Regions from separate parts of the Ensifer sp. Root954 genome, predicted to be linked through region 2. Evidence: predicted binding sites of a transcription regulator. Region 2 holds the regulator's gene; each other region holds the start of a gene.

Region 1 (6,683 bases), on a different contig from region 2:
GGTCGTTCACGCCCGAGATCGATCTCGTCTACCAGTCCCTTACCAGGACGGGCTCCAGCGACATCGAGGTTATTCCGCCGCTGCCGACGATACTGGAGACATTGCGCTCCCTCGCCTCTTCGACCGGTCGGGACGGCAAGACCGACACCTTCCTGGCAGCGCTGGAAAACTCTCGTGTGATCGATGCGCTCGGCGACAGCAATCTTGACCAGATCGTCATCGCGCCAACCAACCTGGCCGTCCAGACGTACTTCGACCAGCACCCGCAAATCGCGCTCGAGGCCGTTTCGCCGGCAAACCAGGCCTGGCTCGATAGCTGGGTCGCCGAACGGATCATCAGCACACCGCCCGGCTCTGTTGAACTGGCAACACTCAGTGCGTCGGTAAAGAGCATGAGCGAGGGGGAATGGTACCAGTGCGCGGACGGCCTGCTGCTGGTCACCGACACCTATGAGGTGGCGTCCGGCCTGCGGGGCGCAGTGCGAAGCGGAGCCATCAGGGCCGCCTGACGCACCGTGACAAACGGGCGCCCTGCTCGGCTCAACAGAGCGGGCGGGCGGAAGCAAACAGGCCTGGCGTCGTCTTGATGCCAGGCTCTTTCAGCGCAAGACCGGACGAACCTGGAATTTGTCGCTCAGCCGAGATCGATCACCACGATCTCCGGCGGCATGCCGAAGCGAACCGGCGCAAGCGAGCAGCCGAGACCGCCGGAAACGATCAGATTGCAATCGTTCTCGGTCACATGGCCGTAGGCGTAACGCTCGCCGAAACGCGAGGGCACGACCGGCGCATAGCCGAGAAACCGCACCTGGCCGCCATGGGTATGGCCCGACAGTGTCAGCGCGACACGCGACGGAACACGCGGGAACACATCCGGCTCATGCGCCATGAGGATGACCGGATCAGTATCGCTCACCTGGGCGAGCGTACCGTCGAGATCGTCGAGACCGCTCATGCGCTTGCGTTGCCACTTCTTGCCGGGCACCAAGGCAAGCTGATCTTCGAGGCCAGCGATCCAGAAGCCCTGCCCCTCCTTCTCCAGTCTCACCGCCCGGTTGCTATAGACGTTGATGCCGACGTCCTGCAACGCCTTGTGCCCGAAGGTCGGCCCGCCGCCGTTCTTCTGCGCGGTCCGGTCTTCCCACCAGTCATGATTGCCCATGACTGCGTGGACGCCGAGCGGCGCCTCGAGTGTGGCCAGCGCCTTCGACCATTCGCTGGAATGCACATAGCTGGTGACGAGGTTCATCCCGGCCACATAGTCGCCGAGCAGCAGCGTGATATCGCCGCCAAGGCTGTTGGCCTGCCGGCAGATCGAAGCGATACGGCTTGCCGGCATCCAGGGCTCGCACGCGTGGATGTCGGTGAGCACGACGGCGCGCAGCTTGAGGCCCGGTGTCCAATTGGGTGGCGTCAATTTGTATCGGGTGACGTTCAGCCGGGCCAGAGGTTCGACGGCAAAGGCGTAGCCGCCCAGTGCCGCCATGCTGACGATACCGCCGCCGATCAGTTTCAACAATCCGCGGCGGCTGATCATCTAGTCGTCGTCCTCTAATGTCAGGCGAAACTGGGTCGCCTCCATCTCCTTGGGGGGATTAAGGCCGATATGTTTCCAGGCATTGGCGGTCAAAATACGGCCGCGCGGCGTGCGTTGGATGAAGCCCTGCTGGATCAGATAGGGCTCGATGATGTCTTCGATCGCATCACGCGGCTCCGAAAGGCCCGCCGCTATGGTCTCGATGCCGACGGGACCGCCGCCGAAGTTCTGCGCGATCATGAAGAGGTAGCGCCGGTCGAGCTGGTCGAGGCCCATATTGTCGACGAGCAGCCGCGTCAGCGCCTCGTCCGCGAGCTCCTTGGTCACGGCTTCGGCACGCGCCACTTCGGCGAAGTCGCGCACGCGGCGCAACAGCCGGCCGGCGATGCGCGGCGTACCGCGGGCGCGGCGGGCGATCTCGCGGGCGCCGTCGTCGGTCATGCCGAGGCCCATCAGCCGGGCGCCACGCCGGACGATCGATTCCAGCTCTTCGACCGTGTAGAAATTGAGCCGCACCGGAATGCCGAAACGGTCGCGAAGCGGCGTCGTCAGAAGCCCGAGGCGGGTGGTTGCCGCCACCAGCGTGAACTTCGAAAGGTCGATCTTCACCGACCGCGCCGCCGGGCCTTCGCCGATGATGAGGTCGAGCTGGAAGTCCTCCATCGCAGGATAGAGGATTTCCTCGACGGCCGGATTGAGCCGGTGGATTTCGTCGATGAAGAGCACGTCGCGCTCTTCGAGATTGGTGAGCAGGGCCGCGAGATCGCCGGCCTTGGCGATCACAGGGCCGGAAGTCGAGCGGAAATTGACGCCGAGCTCCTTGGCCATGATCTGCGCCAGCGTCGTCTTGCCGAGACCGGGAGGGCCGACGAAGAGCACGTGGTCCAGCGCCTCGCCGCGGTTTTTCGCCGCCTCGATGAAGATCTTCAGGTTGGCGCGCGCTTCCGCCTGGCCGGTGAAGTCATCCAGCGTCTGCGGGCGCATGGTCGCATCGAGGTCTTCACCGCGCTTTTCCGGCGTTATCAGGCGTGCGGCGTCAGTCATGCGTTCGTTCCATTCGGTCGGGCAGCTCAGCGCTGCAACCCGTCATCATGCCGGGCACGATGCGTTCTGCCTTCTGTGCCCAGCCAAGGCAAGCGTTCATCGCGCCAGTTCTTTCAGGCCAAGGCGAATGAGCTTGGCGCTGTCGCCGCCTTCGCCGCCGTTCTTCAAGGCCGCCGCAACGGCATTGGCCGCCTGGTCGCGCGAGTAGCCGAGATTGGTGAGCGCCGAAACCGCATCGGAAACCGGCGCGGAGGCGACGCCTTCGCCAAGCTCCTGCTTGAGGCCGATCGAGGCCGACATCTCGCCGGCGAAGGACGGCGCCTTGTTCTTCAGTTCCGTGACGATGCGCACCGCCACCTTGGGCCCGACACCGGGCGCACGGGAGACGGAGGTCTTGTCCTGCAGCGCGATCGCATTGGCCAATTCCCCCGGCGTCAGGGTGGAAAGCACGGCCAGCGCCACTTTCGAGCCGACCCCCTGCACGCTCTGCAACAGCCGGAACCATTCCCGCTCCAGCGCCGTCAGGAAGCCGAACAGCTTCAACTGGTCTTCGCGCACATACGTCTCGATGAAGAGCACCGCCGCCTCGCCCGCCGATCCGAGCCTGGACAGCGTGCGCGCCGAACAAAAGGCAACGTAGCCGACGCCATGCACATCGAGCACGACGTGATCCTCGGCGATCTCGTCGATGGTACCCTTCAATTTGCCGATCATGTGGCGTCTCTCGCGGTGGGTTCTGGATGGTCATCGGACCATCGGAAATTATCGTGTCGGGCGCAACTACGCCATCAATGCGGCAAGCCGGCTCGTCACCGATTGCCGGTTGTGGGCATGGCAGATAGCGATCGCCAGTGCGTCCGCCGCATCGTTGCCCTTGAACTCGGCCTTCGGCATCAGAACCTTCAGCATCATGTGGATCTGCTGCTTCTCGCCATGGCCGACACCGATCACCGCCTTCTTGACCGCGTTCGGCGCATATTCGGCGACCCTGAGGCCTGCGCGTGCCGGCACCAGCATGGCGATGCCGCGCGCCTGGCCGAGTTTCAGCGTCGCTGTCGCGTCCTTGTTGACGAAGGTCTGCTCCACCGCCGCCTCGTGTGGCTGATAGCTGTGCACCACCTCGGCAAGGCCGTCATGCAGCTGGCAAAGTCTGGAGGCGAGGTCCATGTCACCATCCGACGTCACCGTGCCCGAGGCGACGAAACGCAACGAATTGCCGAGCGTCTCGATGATGCCCCAGCCGGTACGACGGAGCCCCGGATCGATGCCGATGATGCGAATCGTGGTCTGCATGAATTTCACCCTATGATGTCAGTCCGGACGCTGCCAGCAAAAAGTGAACAAAACAAAAACATACGCACAGTTGAGGCGCGGCCTCAGGTTTTCTTCGGCACCGGCCTTGGATTGAGGAAAATTGAGCTTACATAGCCTTGCATCAATTTCTCTCAATAAAGGCCTTTGCCATGGCGACTTTCTCCGTCCTCGATCTTTCCCCGATCACTGAAGGCGGCAGCGTCGCCCAATCGCTGGAGAATTCGCGTCGTCTGGCCCAGGCGGCCGAGGAGAACGGCTACACCCGCTTCTGGCTGGCCGAACATCACGGCATGAAGGGCATCGCCAGTGCGGCGACCTCGATCGTGATCTCGCACGTGGCGGCAGCGACGAAGACGATCCGTGTCGGCTCCGGCGGCATCATGCTGCCGAACCACTCGCCGCTTGTCATCGCCGAACAGTTCGGAACGCTCGCCGCCCTCTACCCCGGCCGCATCGACCTCGGCCTCGGCCGTGCGCCCGGAACCGACATGCGCACCGCCCAGGCCCTCCGACGCAACATGGAGGCGAGCGGCAACAACTTCCCGAACGACGTCGTCGAACTGCAGGCACTGCTCGGCCCCGTCGCCGAGGACCAGAAGATCATCGCCGTGCCCGGCGCCGACACCAATGTGCCGATCTGGCTGCTCGGCTCAAGCCATTTCAGCGCCCATCTCGCCGGCATGCTCGGCCTGCCCTTCGCCTTCGCCTCGCATTTCGCGCCGGACATGCTGCTCTCGGCGCTGGAGATCTACCGCGAGCGCTTTACCCCCTCCGAGACCCTTGCCAAGCCGCAGGTGATGGTCGGCGTCATGGGGGTTGCCGCCGATACGGACGAGGAGGCGAACTACCTCTTCACCTCCATGCAGCAATCCTTCGTGGCCCTGCGCCGCAACGCGCGCGGGCAGTTTCCGCCGCCGGTCCAGTCGATGGATGGGCTCTGGAGCTATGACGAGAAGATCTTCGTCGACCATTCGATGATGTATGCGGTGGTCGGAGGGCCAGAGACGATCCGGCGCAAGATCGGGGCGTTCCTCGAGCAGACAAAGGCCGACGAACTGATCATCTCCATGCCGATCTTCGACATGCAGGCGCGGCTGAATTCGCTTCGCCTCTTCGCCGACGCCCAGCGCGATCTCGCCAAGGCGGCGTAAAGCCGGCCGATCAGATCGCCCCGAAAGCGGGTGCGATCTCTTCCAGATTGGCAAAGAACCGATCCGGCCCGAGCCCTTGCAGGAAGACCGGGTCGGCATAGCCCCAGGCAACCGCACCGGCCGCCACGCCCGCCTTTCGCGCCGCATCGATATCGCGCGCCTCGTCGCCGATCGCCAGGATGCGAGCCGCATCGAGGCCGGAGTGCCGGATCGCACGCTTGAAGTGCTGTGCCTTGCCGAAAAGCGCGGCACCGCATTCGAAGAGATCAATCGTCGCTGCCGCCTCGCCGAGTGCGGCGCGAATACCCTGCTCCGCGTTCGAACTCACGATCGCAATGCCGATGCCCGCCGCCTTCAATTTCCAGAGAAGCTCAGCGGCGCCCGGAAACAGCCGGACGCTTGCCGCTTCAGTCGCCATGGCACGGCGCATGAAGGTGGCGATCTGCGGCAGTTTCCAAACGGGCACGCCGAGATGCGCGATGATCTCGCGGCTGCCCATGGTGCGCAACGACTGGAACTCCTCGACCGAGAGTTCGCGGAAGCCGTAGCGCCGTGCAGCCGCGTTGCACGCCGTCATGAAACTCGCCGCCGTATCGGCAAGCGTGCCGTCGAAATCGAAGATCGCGAATTCATAGGTCATCGGGCCATCCAAAGAAAAACCCGCGGCCTTTCGGACGCGGGTGAAAATTCTGCGAGCGACGGTCGTCCCAATCAGGCCGACAGCTTCGCCAGGATCTCGTCCGAGACTTCGAAGTTCGAATAGACGTTCTGGACGTCGTCGTCGTCTTCAAGGATGTCGATGAGCTTCATCAGCGACTGCGCCTTTTCTTCATCGACCGGAACGGTGTTCTGTGCCTTCCAGATCGCCTTGACCGTCTCGGCTTCGCCGAGCGTGTCTTCGAGCGCCTTGGACACTTCGCCGATCGCCTCGAAACCGCAGATGATCGTGTGGCCGTCCTCGTCAGTGGTGACGTCGTCGGCACCCGCTTCGATCGCCGCATCCATCACCTTGTCGGCGTCACCGACGGAGAGCTTGTAGGTGATCTCGCCGACGCGATCGAAGGAGAAGGAAACCGAGCCGGTTTCGCCGAGCGCGCCGCCGGCCTTGGTGAAGGTCGAGCGCACGTTCGAGGCGGTGCGGTTGCGGTTGTCGGTCAAGGCTTCGACGATGACGGCAACGCCGCCCGGGCCATACCCCTCGTAGCGGACTTCTTCGTAGTTCTCCGCGTCGCCGCCGGAGGCCTTCTTGATCGCCCGTTCGATGTTGTCCTTCGGCATCGACTGCGCCTTGGCGTTCTGGATCGCCAGGCGCAGGCGCGCGTTCATCGCGGGATCGGGCATGCCCGACTTGGCGGCAACCGTGATTTCGCGCGCGAGCTTGGAAAACATTTTCGAGCGCACCGCATCCTGACGGCCCTTGCGGTGCATGATGTTCTTGAACTGTGAATGGCCAGCCATGGCACCCTCTGCATGCATTAATTTGAATGGAATGGGGCGCCTTATAGTTTTATTGCCGCTTTCCGTCCAGCCGGGGGGCGGTTTTTCAGTTGGCCGAGACCTGCGCGCGGCTCAAGAGGAAGCTGTGTCCGTCGTCACGGCGGCAGGAAAGGCCAGTGCGTTCCGACACGCAGGAGAAC
Region 2 (6,683 bases):
CTGGCGCGGCACGGGCAGCATGACTGTAGGCTGTAAGCGTGGCCGCCGCAGTTCCCGCCACCAACAGGAGATCGCGCCTGGACAGTGCATGCTGGTCTGAGAACATGCCTTTGCTCATTGCCATTTCCTTTCTGCAAAAGGTCTATCGGCATCTCGCCCGACGGCCCTCTGGTGACCGGCGATCTAAGGAAGGCGCATAAGAGTAAATGCTCGACACGTGTCCCTTGGGCATCGACACGGACCCGGCGAGCCTCGACCAGCCGGGCCTGTCAAAGTCGATTACTGCAGGCTCATCACGATGCGACCGTCGATCTTCCCGGCTTCCATGCGGCGGAAGATCTCGTTGATATTCTCGAGGCTATCCCACGAGAAATGCGGCGCGACTTTACCTTCAGCAGCGAACTGGAGCGACTCTTCCAGGTCCTGGCGGGTGCCGACGATCGATCCACGCACGGTGATGCGCTTAAGAACAGTCTCAAAGACCGGCACCGAGATCATACCTGGGGGCAGGCCGACGAGCGCCATGGTGCCGCGCGAACGCAGGAAACCGAACGCCTGTTCCATCGCAGCGGGCGAGACTGCAGTCACAAGCGCTCCATGCACGCCGCCGGTGGCCTTGATCACCTGCTCGACCGCATCCTTGGCCTTGCCGTTGACTGTCAGGTCGGCGCCCAATTGCTTTGCAAGTGCCAGCTTGTCGTCGAAGATGTCCGCCGCGACGACATGCATGCCCATCGCCTTTGCGTACTGCACGGCCATGTGGCCAAGCCCCCCGATGCCGGAGATGGCAACCCATTCACCGGGACGGACTTCCGTTTCCTTCAACCCCTTGTAAACGGTGACCCCGGCACACAGAACCGGCGCGGCAGGGCCGAACTCCAGCCCATTGGGCAGGCTGCCGACGAAATCAGGATCCGCCAGGCCATATTCGGCGAACGTCCCGTTGACCGAGTATCCCGTGTTCGACTGGGCCGCACACAGCGTCTCCCAACCGGTGCGGCAATGCGGACAGTAGCCGCAGGCGCTGTGAAGCCAGGGAACGCCGACCCTGTCGCCCTCTTTCACTCTTTTGACACCGGCGCCGACCGCCGAGACATAGCCGACACCCTCGTGCCCGGGAATGAATGGTGGGCTGGGCTTCACCGGCCAGTCGCCATTTGCAGCATGGAGATCGGTATGGCAAACGCCCGTTGCTTCGTATTTCACCAGGATCTGTCCCGGCTGCGGCGTGGGCACTGCCACTTCCTCGATCGTCAGGGGCGCGCCGAATTGCCGAACGACGGCTGCCTTCATCGCCTGAGCCATTTGCCAATCCTCCTCCAATCGCCGGGCCACGGAGAGGTTTCTTATGGGAACAGTGGGCCGGCAGGGGCCTATCTCACATACGAAAATCGTGTAATTGGCTCGAGCATCATGGCGCTCACAGCCAGTGCCCGGACGTCATTTCCTGCTTGGCGTATACCGCCACACTTCAACGCGGTTCACGTATCGCCATCGTCAGGTTGCAGCGTAAACCCGCCGGCAGAGTTCGACAATGGGTGGAGTGCAGAAGCGGTTCAGAGACCGACTGCCTTCGGCGCCCGGCCGGATCGAACAACGCAGATCGTGCAACGGCGTTCGAGCGGGCGCGCTGGCGCGCGTATTGACAGGATCGGCGCCGGTCGTGTTGACTGAATGCTACGGGGCCGTAGCTCAGTTGGGAGAGCGCCGCAATCGCACTGCGGAGGTCGAGGGTTCGACTCCCTTCGGCTCCACCAAAACGATCAGAAGGTGCCCGGTTGCCGAGGTATCGGAACAGCGGCTGATTTGTCATCAGCAGATCGCCAGTTCGAGTCTCTCTGGGGACACCGCCATGCTAATCCACCGTCCGGCCTTCGCGAAACGCTGCCCGATCCCGTGGCCACCTGTTTTCAGAGGCTGAACGGATCCCGCGCCGAGCGCTTCTCGCTCGGTGCATTGAACGGGTCGGCTTTCTTCTCCTTGGACTTGCGGCCCTCGTCGGCGATGATCTCGTCGACCGCCCTCTGGCACTTCATCAACTCGTCGGCCGCCGGGCCGGTGCCGCGCAGGCTGAGATTTGCGATGACGCGATCTTCAAACGCGATGGCCAAGGCCCGCTTGCGCACGAAGCCCGTCAGGAACTCGGCGTCGGTGACGTTCACGAACAGAAACTTTCCGCTCGCATCACCGGCAGCGGTCGCCGAGGCGCTCCATGGATCGGTCTTGTCGAAGCGGAAGGTCAGGTCGTACTCTTTGCCGACCTCGAGCGACCTCCAGTCGTCGCTGGCGAAGCTCATATAGAGCGGCGACTCGGAGCCCTTGGGATAGAACCCAAGGCGCAAGGTGACCCCGCCGTCGAATACCGACGAGATGAAGCAGGAGCCCTCCATCGAGGTGTCGGAAGCAACAGTCCAGCCGTCGACATCCTTCCACTTGATGATTTCGGACTCCTCAGCCGCGGCCGATCCCGCGGCGATCAGACAGCTTACCAATCCGACCAGCAATCTACGCATGCAAAACCCCCGTTTGCCCGCATTTTGATAGGTCCCCGCATCGCTGTCGAGGGTGCCTAGCCGATCCCAGGCAATATTTTAGGAATATTCACCTCTCCGCGGCAAGCGGACTGCCCATCACATGGCGAAAGGATCTTTCGATGACTTGGTCTGGCCGCCGCCGGCAAAGGGATCGTTGTTCGGCGCATTGCCACCGGCGCCCGCAAAGGGATCGTTCGCCGCTCCCTGACCGCCATTCGGGATCAAGGCGCTCACCGCCTCCTGGCACTTGAACATCTCGCTTACCGCCTTCATCGAATCACGCAGGCTGAGGCTCGCGACGACGCGCCCCTCGAAGGCCAGCGCCAAGGTGTTCTTGCGAACGAATTCGGTAAAGAAGTCGGTGTTGGAAAAGTTGACGACAAGGGCCTTGGCGCCGGTCAGATCAACACCGAACGCAACGGCCGGCCACTGACGACCACGGTCGAGCTGCAAGGCAACATCGTATTCCCGCTGCGGCTCGATGGATTTCCATTCGGCATTGCCGATCGAAAGAAACGCCAGGTTCGTCGATCCCCGCGGATAAAAGCCGATACGAAGGATAGCGCCGGCGTCATAGCTCGTCGCCGCGTAACACGAGCCTCCCAGGGAAGGATCGGATCCCACCGTCCAGGCGTTGATCCGTTTCCAGATATTCGAACGCCCTTCTTCGGCAGACGCCGCTCCAGCCGTGAGCAACAGGCCGAGCACCACCAACGACAATCTATGCATGCAACCACCCCACTTTCCACGCAAAGTTATCTTTTTTTAGAGGCCTGTCGAGACGGTGAAGGCCCTTCCCCGCAGGGATTTTTGCGCGCCCCAGGCCCGATGCGAAAGCTGGCAGCTCCGATGCATTCTCCGCGCCGGTCCATGAAGAACGGCCGAGACGAGGTCGAGATGGAGCGGCTGGCGCAAATCAGCCACAGCCTGCGGGCAAAGAGCTGTTGAACATGGCAGAGTGATCGCCATGCTTGCTGGACTTCGGAACGAAAGCGCGGTTCACATCGTTTACCAACCCTTAGTCCCACCCCTTCATCAAGTGGACGATCACCGTGCTTGCCGCCCTGCTTCTCGCTTCGATAGTCGCATCGCCCAATATGCCTGACGTCAAGCTCAGTGCCGCGACGGTGGATGAACTCCAGACCGATTTCGAACGGGCCGTACCGTGCCATCAGATCGATGGACGCAATGTTTGGAAGGGCGCGCTCGCGTTCTACATCCAGTCCTTCGTTTATGACGGCGATACGCCCGTTGCGACCGATGCGGCCGACGCAGTGCTTCCGGAAGACAACAGCGCCGAGACGGTGAAGGAGTTCGAAGACGCCTGCTCGGCCTCGCAAGCGACTTAAGTCTCTCCGCGAAGAGAGCCGCGATTCGTTCGAATCACGCGCGCGACCGGCCTGCCCGGCGCTGTTTTGGGACGCAACCGTCGCCGAAAACCGCCCCGCTCCCGCAAAAGTGACCAATCGACCCCCACAGAAGCAGCCAATTGCCTGAATTCACGGAATTTTAGGCACTTGCGGAACACATATGGAACAGATAGTGTCTGTTCTTGATTTGTTTCACGCCTCTGGAGCGACGTGCCATGCTGACCCGCAAGCAACAGGAATTGCTTCTGTTCATCCACGAACGCATGAAGGAGTCGGGCGTACCGCCGTCTTTCGATGAAATGAAGGATGCGCTCGACCTGGCGTCGAAGTCCGGCATTCACCGTTTGATCACGGCGCTCGAAGAACGCGGGTTCATTCGCCGGTTGCCGAACCGGGCGCGCGCGCTCGAAGTCATCAAGCTTCCGGAAGCCTACGCCGCCGGCCAGCAACAGCCGCGCAGAGGCTTCTCGCCGAGCGTGATCGAGGGCAGCCTCGGAAAGCCGCCGGCCGCCGCTCCTGCCACGCCGAAGCCGGCGCCGGTCGCCGAAAGCACGTCTGTTTCCGTCCCGGTGATGGGCCGCATCGCTGCCGGCGTGCCGATCTCGGCGATCCAGAACAACACCCATGACATTACCGTTCCGCTCGACATGATCGGCAGCGGCGAGCATTACGCCCTCGAAGTAAAGGGCGATTCGATGATCGAGGCCGGCATCTTCGATGGCGACACGGTGATCATCCGCAACGGCAACTCGGCCAATCCCGGCGACATCATCGTGGCGCTCGTGGACGACGAGGAAGCGACGCTGAAGCGCTTCCGTCGCAAGGGCGCGTCGATTGCGCTCGAAGCGGCCAACCCCGCCTACGAGACGCGCATTTTCGGACCGGATCGCGTGAAAATCCAGGGCAAGCTCGTCGGGCTGATCCGCCGCTACCATTGAATTCCAGGCAGAACGCCGAATCAAAAGAGCCTCGCCACTGAAAGTGGCGAGGCTCTTTCCATTTAAGGCGACCTGAAATCCAGATCGCTTATTCGTGGATCGTGTATTCGCCGAGTTCGCAGAGATCCTGCGTGTCCTCGGTCGTATCGAGGGCCGAGCCTTCCTCGAATTCGAATCGCATGTCGTATTTGCAGACGTCCCGCCCGTCGGCAATGGTGATCTCCATGCTCTCGCCGGGGTTCAGGACCTGCCGACCGAAAACATCGTCTTCCCATTCATTGACGCCGACCGGCGACGTATAGAAATTCGTCAGTACCGCGCCGGTGTTGTTCTTCAGCTGGAAAACCAGGTCGTCCGCGCGCGCCTCCATAGCGGTCGCCGCAAAACACGCCAACGCCGTCAGGATCAGTCTCTTTTTCATTGATGCCATTGCCTCCGTTCTTAATGTTGACGGACGCTACCGATGCGGTTGATCTCAGCGGAGTCATCGTTCCCCCTCTACCGAATTCACCGAAGCGATAAGATCCGACGGAGGCATAGGAGACGTGGCTTGCGCGGACGTGTCGCGAATTTTACCGCGCTGCCCTAAGGCAGAACGCCAAACCAAATTTAACGAGGTGAGATTATTGGAGGCCTCGCCCGGAATTGAACCGGGGTACAAGGATTTGCAGTCCTCTGCGTCACCACTCCGCCACGAGGCCTCACAGCTCGGATAACCAAGCGTTGGCGCGGATTTAGAATGATTGCAGAAAAACCGCAAGAGGCATTTTCTGAAAAACGCGCCGTCGAATTGCAGGACGGATACTTTCCACAGAACGATCGACGATGTCCGCCGATCGTCTCCCAGCTGATCTCAGCACCAGGGCGTCGGGCGCCCTTCCCACGGCCGCACGAGCCCCTCGGAAACGAGTACACGTCCAAGAGATTGGTCACCGCGGGTGACCAGGCGCAGTTTCTCGCCGGCCTTGGCATCTGATCGCCCTCCCGCCGAGATCAGCCTGAAGTCGCCTGCATTCAGCAATTCGCGCAGGCGCTGCTTGGCGTAGAAGCCGCGCGAACGCTCCTTGTCGCAGCTTGCCTGGCGGATTCGCGGTGCATCGACATCGGCGACGCGGATCGTCTCGCCATGGAAGACGAAGGTCGCGCCATCGATCACGCAGTTGTCGTTGCGAATGCCGCAAAAATAGAACTGATCGGTACGGATGGATGCCGTCTTCACCTCTTCATTGGGCCGCACGAGAGGGGTTGGCGGCGTGACGCCGACATTCACCGACGGCACCGGGGCGGCCAGGACAACCTTCGTCGCCGGGTTGGGCTTCGGATTTGGTTTGTGCCTATCCGCCTGCTGCGCAACGCGCTCCTGCGCTTCAGGAACCGCGCGCTGAGGCTTCGGCTTCGTTTCCGATCGCGATGCAAGGGCCATGACATCCGAAACCACCGGCCAGTGCCGCAACTCGGCGCGATGGTCGTAGGCCATGACGCCGCCAAGGGTGAGCGCTGCGGCCAGATACCACGGCGCCATGCCGCCCTGTTTGCTGGTGCTTCGGCCCGAACTGCGGCGTCGACGTTTCGTAGTGGCTTTGGCCATCGGTCCCCATCCTGATTCGAGACCGCATTATGCGTTTGATGGGTTGCCGAAAAGTTTTCGAGGGCACCCCAACAGAGGGGAAGACCGCGAGGAACCGGTCATTCGCCTGCGCGGCCACGGCCCTTGTTGAGAGATTCGGAATTGGTACGGGACGGCCGCGAGGAACCGAAAACTGCCGACCGCCCTGCCTCGACAACAAGATCGTTAAATCGGCGTCCGGCTCAGGAGCCGTTCGAGGAGTTGGCCTTCCCGC
Region 3 (6,683 bases), on a different contig from region 2:
AGACACGAGCGCACAATTGGCGAGCTCGCCACCGCCTTCGCTCACTTCCACATGGAGCGCATGCGGGCGCCGACGTCGATGCGGATCTGGTTGGCGCTTCGCTCGCTGGCGCTTGCCGAGATTTTCGGCCAGCTCGTCGTCTCGAAAAACTGAAGCAATGTCGCCGGGATGAAGCGGGTTCGCGAGGCGTAGACATGCCGGTCGCCCTGGGCGTTCTGGCCGTGGGTGAAGAAGCGCTGCGGCGTCACCAGGGAGAGATGATCGCGTGCCCGTGTCATGCCGACATAGAGCAGCCGCCGCTCCTCTTCGAGTTCGGCAGTTGTGCCCACGCCGAGATCGGACGGAATGCAGCCGTCGACGACGTTGAGCATGAAGACCGAGCGCCATTCCTGGCCCTTCGCCGAATGGATGGTCGACAGGATCAGATAGTCCTCGTCGAGCAGCGGCACGCCCGCCTGGTCGCTCGTGGCATCGGGCGGGTCAAGGGTCAGCTCGGTCAGGAAACGTTCGCGGTTCTGGTAGCCGCCGGCAATCTGCTCGAGCTGCAGCAGGTCGGCCTTGCGCGTGTCGGCGTCTTCATGGATCCGGTCAAGATGGGGCTCATACCAGGCGCGCGCAGCGCCAATCTCCTGCGGCCATCCGGGCTCGGCCCGTCGCAGACCGGACACCAGGTCGACGAAGCCGGTCCAGTTCTCGCCGGTCTTGGCGGGAGGCGGGATCTCAGCAAGAGCCGCGAGCGGTTCCGGATCGGCGGCGATCGCATCGAGGATCTTTCCAGCGGTCTGCGGGCCAATACCGGGCAGCATCTGCAGCAACCGGAAACCTGCGACGCGATCACGCGGGTTCTGCGCGAAGCGCAGGACTGCGAGCAGGTCCTTCACATGGGCGCTGTCGAGAAACTTCAGGCCACCGAATTTCACGAACGGAATGTTGCGGCGGGTGAGTTCGACTTCGAGCGTTCCGCTGTGATTGGACGAGCGAAAAAGCACCGCCTGCTGCTTCAAGGCGATACCGATCTCGCGGCCAGCGAGAACCTGCTCCACGATGTAGGCGGCCTGATCCGCTTCGTCCTTGACGGCGACGAGCAACGGGCGCTGCTCCGATTGCCTGTCCGTCCAGAGGTTCTTGGTAAATCGCTCCCGCGCCAGGCCGATCACGCCGTTCGCAGCGGCGAGGATCGGCTGCGTCGAGCGGTAGTTCCGGTCGAGGGTGATGACGTCGGCAGGCTCGGGCGAAAAGGCGTTCGGGAAATCGAGAATATTGCGAACCGTCGCAGCCCTGAAGGAATAGATCGACTGGGCGTCGTCGCCAACGACCGTCAATCCGTGGCCGCCGGGTCTGAGCGACATCAGGATCGACGCCTGCAGCCTGTTGGTGTCCTGATACTCGTCGACAAGAACATGATCGAAGCGTCCGCCGATATCTTCGGCAAGCTCCGGATCGGAAACCATCTGCGCCCAGTAGAGCAGGAGATCGTCATAATCGAGCACGTTCTGCGCCTGTTTGGCATCGACGTAGGCCGCAAACAGCGCCTTGAGCTGTTCGTCCCAGCCGGTGACCCAGGGATAGGCCGACTTCAATACGTCGCCAATCGAGCTTTCGGAGTTCACGACGCGCGAATAGATCGAAAGGCACGTTCCCTTTGTCGGGAAGCGGCTTTCCGTCTTCGAGAAGCCGAGCTCGTGGCGCACGAGGTTCATCAGGTCGGCACTGTCCTCCCGGTCGTGGATCGTAAAATCCGGGCCGAGACCGATTTGTTCGGCGTAGATGCGCAGGATCCGGGCGCCGATGCCATGGAAGGTGCCGGCCCAGGAGAGCGCGTCCGTCATGACTGCAGCGTTGTCGCCAAGGACCTGGCGGCAGATGCGCGCGACCCGGCGGGTCATCTCGGCTGCTGCGCGTCGAGAAAAGGTCATCAGCAGAATGCGGCGCGGATCGGCACCGTTGACGATGAGATGCGCGACGCGGTGGGCGAGGGTATTCGTCTTGCCGGAGCCGGCACCGGCGATGATGAGAAGCGGGCCGCCGACCTGTCCTTCCGGCAAGCCGATACCGTGCTCGACCGCCTCACGCTGGCGGTCATTGAGTTTTTCGAGATAGGCGGCGCTCATGCGTTCCCGTTCGTTTTCGTCGCACTCAGTCACTGCCCGCATCGATTTGCATCCAAGAGACGGGCAGGAACAAAGAAAGAACTAGCAATTTAGCATCCAGATGAAAACCCTGACGTCGCCGAGTTTTCCCTCCTGCAACGTCGGAATGTCACTCTTCCAAGGTTTTGATGACCTGCGAGATCGCCGATGGGCTTGATTGCTGCAGGTAAGGCCAATCGGCCCTGGATCGAGATCTGTCGCGGGTGATCGCCGGCTTATCGATCGGCCTATACCTATGGCTGTGCGCCGCACGAAGAACGCGCGACGGCTTGTGGCCTTATATAGTAGATTAGAAATATGCTCCGCTCCTGCGTCCACTCGAAAGAGGAAGAGCACATGGACGAACGGAGCGTTGAAAATACCTGCGAGGCCACCGGCTCGACCGCCGAATTGCAGGAGATTGCGCGCAAGCTGGCGTCGCTCGCCCAAGAGATCAGGTCAATTGCAGCGACCCCGCTCGGCGAGACGGTCGTACTCGACGAAAGCGGCGATGGATCGGAAACGGCAGTCGACTGACTTCGGCCGCGGGGCAGCGGCTTTACTTGTTCGGTACAGGCATTCATTCCTCAATTGGGGGATGGCCGTGATCTGCCTGCGCGCTTAGAACCAGCCTACGGTGGCGACCTTGGGATATTCGGGACGTCGATACGAGGCGACGCCTTCGAATATCCCTTGGCGCGTCAGCAGACGCTGGTGTCTGTTCAGGGGCAGCATTGAGCTCGTCACGCCACGACCGTCATCGTCGTTTCTATGTAGGCGGCAAGGCACACGGCTGAAGCCAAGATGCCCGGCGTTGAAGGCACGGCTTGCATTATTTTCGCGAAGAACATACCGCCGGCGATGAGCAATCCGCCGAAAAGCAGACCGTGTTCTGCAACAGCGAGGCCGATGGCGCAGAGGTTCACGGCACTCGCAACCATGGTGAGGGGCGCTGCGGCCAGCGCAGCGTTCGATTGAGCCAGGAAGATGAGCCTGAAACGCGGCCAGCTGAGGCCGATGGCGAGAACGAGGAACACCAGGGACATGCCCATCAGCATGCTCCGGCGAGAGTGCGCTCGATCGATCCGGCCTGCTTGTCTCGGGCCGAAAACACGTCGCCGACAGCGATGAGGACCGGGTTGTCGTAGCCGATCTCCCCTATGCCCTCCGGGATTGTGGCGAGCATGCCTCGCCAGCTGCGTTCCGTCGGACGGCTGACATCGCTCATGATCACGGCCGGTGTTTCAGGTGAACGGCCTTCGCCGATAAGCTTTTCGGCAATCAGCCCCGCCGTTCGGCCACCCATGTAAAAGACCGCTGTGCTGCGCGGATCGGCAATGCCTGCCCAGTCGACATCATCGGGCAGGCCGCCGTGGCGGGAATGACCGGTCACCAGCCGAAGCGACTGGGCATAGTCGCGATGGGTCAGCGACAGACCGAGACGGGAGGCCATGGCGCTTGCGGCAGTGATGCCGGGGATAACGTCGACGGGAATGTTCTCGCGGTCGAGATGGGCGATTTCCTCGCCGGCCCGGCCGAAAACCATGGGGTCGCCGGATTTCAGCCGCACCACGCGTTTCCCAGCCTTGGCGAGCTTGACCATCATGGCGTTGATGTCTTCCTGCCGGCAGCTTTCGCGGCCGCCGCGCTTTCCGACGAGCATACGCTTTGCCTCCCGCCGGGCGAGTTCGAGCACGTCTGAAGAAACGAGGTCGTCGAAAAGGATGACATCGGCCGCTTGCAGCGCGCGCACGGCCTTCAGCGTCAGGAGTTCGGCATCGCCCGGTCCCGCGCCGACCAAAGTCACGTGACCGATGGCGGGGGCTCCCGCGAGCCTTTCGGCATCAGCAAGAAGCACCCCGCCTACGCCCTCCTCCGGCGTATCCATGGTCGAAAAGACGCGATCGGCAAAACGTTCCCAGAAGAGGCGGCGCCGGGGACCGGGTTCGATCCGGCGGTTCACCGCTCCACGAAGAGACTGTGCCAGCGCTGCCCAGGCCTTCAGGCTTTTCGGCAGCAGCGTCTCGATCTTGCGGCGGATCGTCTGGGCGAGGATCGGGGCGGCGCCATCGGTCGAGATTGCAACGATGACGGGCGAGCGGTTGACGATCGAGCCGAACTGGAACTCGCAGAAGTCCGGCTTGTCGATGACGTTGACCGGAACGCCCGCTGCGCGGGCGGCGGCGAAGAATGCCCGCGCCTCCGCCTGGTCCTCGCAATCGCCGACGGCGAGCGCGGCACCGTCAAGATCGGCGGGCGCCCAGTGCCGGCGGTTTAGCGTGACGCTGGCGGTGGGGTGTTGCGAGGTACGGCCGGCAAATGCCGCGAGCGCCTCGTCATTCCCCTCAGCGTAAAGGTCGACGCGGGCGCCGCAGGCGGCCAGAAGCTCGGCCTTCCACATCGCTCCGTCCGTTGCACCGGCCACCACGACGCGCCGGCCCTCCAGCGCCCAGAAGACGGGCAGCTTGGCGAGCGCCTCCATGCGGGCGGGTCCGTCACTCTGCGGCTGCTGCAAGACATCCATCGATGATCCCCCTGATTTCGGCGCGGCACGAGCCGCAATTGGTTCCGGCATTGAGCGCCACGCCGACGGCCTCGACGCTGTGGCAACCGCCGCGTACGGCCGCGACGATCTGGTTGACGCCAACACCGAAGCAGGAGCAGACGGTGGCGCCGGGATCCGGCTTGTCCGCCCCCGGACGGCCCGCGACGAGCGCGAAGCGCTTGCGCAGATTGGCGTGGTCAGCGCCGAGTTGTGCGATCGCCCAGTTGCGCGCGACGGCGACCGGTTCGCGCGCGAGGAAGAAGGCCGCGAGAAGCTGCGGACCATTGAAGAAGGCGAGCCTGATGTCGCCGGTCTGTGCATCCGCATAGCCGAGCGGCTCTACGCCTTGCGGGATCGCAAGAACGCGGCGGCACCAGCCGGCCCAGTCGTCCACCGGCTCGGCAAAAGCCAGTTCCAATCGCCAGCCGCCAGCCGCCTTCGCCAGCGCCCAATAGGCAGCATCCGGATCGACCGGCTTTGCCAGCGAGACAGCGAAGGCGTAGTGCGTCGCCTTGAACTTTCGCGCGGCGACCGCAATGTTCTTCGATGCCGGCTGGCCGGAAAGACGATCGGTGATCGGCGGCACGAGGACATCGATGCGTGCCTTCGCCGCAAACTGGTCGTTCCAGTGCATCGGCGCGAAGATGCTGCCGCGCGCCTGGCGCTCGGTGATGAGCGCACGCACGAACGCCTTGCCCTCAGGGCTTTCGATCTCGATAAGGTCGGCGTTGCCGACGCCGATCTCCATCGCATCACGCGGGTGCAGTTCGGCAAACGGTTCGGCGATATGGGCCGAGAGGCGCGCGCTTTTGCCTGTGCGGGTCATCGTGTGCCACTGGTCGCGGATGCGGCCGGTGTTGAGCGTGAACGGGTAATCGGCATTGGTGCGATCGGTCTCTGCCGGGCGAACGGCCACGAACCGGCCTCTGCCGTCAGCGTGATAGAAGTTGCCCGCCGCAAAGAAACGGCTTTCGGCGCGCTTCTGGCCTTCCCGTTGGGGCCACTGGAAGGGCGTCAGCCCGTCGTAGTCCTCAAGCGCAAGATCGGCATAGGCGCCAATGTCGAAATCGCGGCTGCCGGCATTTTCGAAGGCCGAGAGCGCGGCATGTTCGCGGAAGATCGCGGCGGGCGCTTCGTAGGCGAAAGCATCGGTATGGCCCAGGCGGCGACCGACCTCGGCCAGTTGCCACCAGTCCGCCCGGGCTTCTCCCGGTGCGGCGAGGAACGCCCGCTGGCGCGAGATGCGGCGTTCGGAATTGGTGACCGTGCCGCTCTTTTCCCCCCAACCGAGCGACGGCAGCAGCACATGCGCGTGGCGGGCGGTATCAGTTTCTTTCAGGATGTCGGAAACCACGACGAAGGGACAGGCCCTGATCGCGGCCTCGACGGCGTCGGCATCCGGCATCGAGACGACGGGGTTCGTTGCCATGATCCAGAGCGCCTTGACGCGACCGTCTGCCACCGCCCGGAAGAGATCGACGGCCTTGAGCCCCGGCTTTTCGGCAATCTTTGGCGAACGCCAGAAGCGCTGGACGCGATCGCGATCACCGGCATCTTCGATCGCCATGTGTGCTGCGAGCATGTTCGCAAGCCCGCCGACCTCGCGGCCGCCCATCGCATTCGGCTGCCCCGTCAGCGAGAACGGCCCCATGCCCGGCCGGCCGATGCGGCCGGTCGCAAGGTGACAGTTGAGGATCGCGTTGACCTTGTCGGTGCCCGAAGACGACTGGTTGACGCCTTGGCTGTAGCAGGTCACGACCTTCTCGGTTGTCGAAAACAGCCGGTAGAATTCGCGCAACTGCATCGCCGGAAGACCGGTCCGCTCGAGCACGTCGTCGAACGAAACACCGCCCGCTGCGAGCAAGGTATCACCGAAGCCGGCCGTATGCGCCGCGACATAGTTCTGGTCGACGGCATTGCTGGAAACCAAATGTGAGAACAGCCCGACGAAGAGCGCCACATCGGCGTCGGGCCGGATCGCGAGATGCAGGTCTGCGATATCGGCCGTC

Evidence for each region. Region 2 encodes LexA, which represses DNA repair genes until DNA is damaged. Its sites were predicted from a motif close to TGTTCNNNNTGTGTTCNG; they were not measured.
Region 1: ruvC (crossover junction endodeoxyribonuclease RuvC) is a predicted target of LexA. The motif match lies at 3,918-3,935, and genes of this name have one in related genera.
Region 3: ASE71_RS02550 (ATP-dependent helicase) is a predicted target of LexA. The motif match lies at 2,177-2,194, and genes of this name have one in related genera.

Annotation. Positions count from the first base shown of each region.
Region 1 covers NZ_LMJM01000015.1:191,444-198,126, forward strand. Annotated here, with positions in the region: gene ASE71_RS09895 (hypothetical protein) at 1-509, shown strand, start outside; gene ASE71_RS09900 (metallophosphoesterase) at 635-1,537, opposite strand; gene ruvB (Holliday junction branch migration DNA helicase RuvB) at 1,538-2,581, opposite strand; gene ruvA (Holliday junction branch migration protein RuvA) at 2,678-3,295, opposite strand; gene ruvC (crossover junction endodeoxyribonuclease RuvC) at 3,362-3,874, opposite strand; gene ASE71_RS09920 (LLM class flavin-dependent oxidoreductase) at 4,045-5,046, shown strand; gene ASE71_RS09925 (HAD hydrolase-like protein) at 5,057-5,686, opposite strand; gene ASE71_RS09930 (YebC/PmpR family DNA-binding transcriptional regulator) at 5,758-6,504, opposite strand; gene ASE71_RS09935 (hypothetical protein) at 6,590-6,683, opposite strand, start outside.
Region 2 covers NZ_LMJM01000014.1:52,990-59,672, forward strand. Annotated here, with positions in the region: gene ASE71_RS07535 (ethanolamine ammonia-lyase) at 1-118, opposite strand, end outside; gene adhP (alcohol dehydrogenase AdhP) at 280-1,305, opposite strand; tRNA gene ASE71_RS07545 (tRNA-Ala) at 1,682-1,757, shown strand; gene ASE71_RS07550 (hypothetical protein) at 1,911-2,513, opposite strand; gene ASE71_RS07555 (hypothetical protein) at 2,631-3,263, opposite strand; gene ASE71_RS07560 (hypothetical protein) at 3,587-3,883, shown strand; gene lexA (transcriptional repressor LexA) at 4,120-4,842, shown strand; gene ASE71_RS07570 (hypothetical protein) at 4,931-5,272, opposite strand; tRNA gene ASE71_RS07575 (tRNA-Cys) at 5,470-5,543, opposite strand; gene ASE71_RS07580 (thermonuclease family protein) at 5,696-6,430, opposite strand; gene ASE71_RS07585 (hypothetical protein) at 6,652-6,683, opposite strand, start outside.
Region 3 covers NZ_LMJM01000001.1:578,564-585,246, forward strand. Annotated here, with positions in the region: gene ASE71_RS02550 (ATP-dependent helicase) at 42-2,111, opposite strand; gene ASE71_RS02555 (hypothetical protein) at 2,487-2,666, shown strand; gene ASE71_RS02560 (hypothetical protein) at 2,873-3,181, opposite strand; gene cysG (siroheme synthase CysG) at 3,181-4,653, opposite strand; gene ASE71_RS02570 (nitrate reductase) at 4,625-6,683, opposite strand, start outside.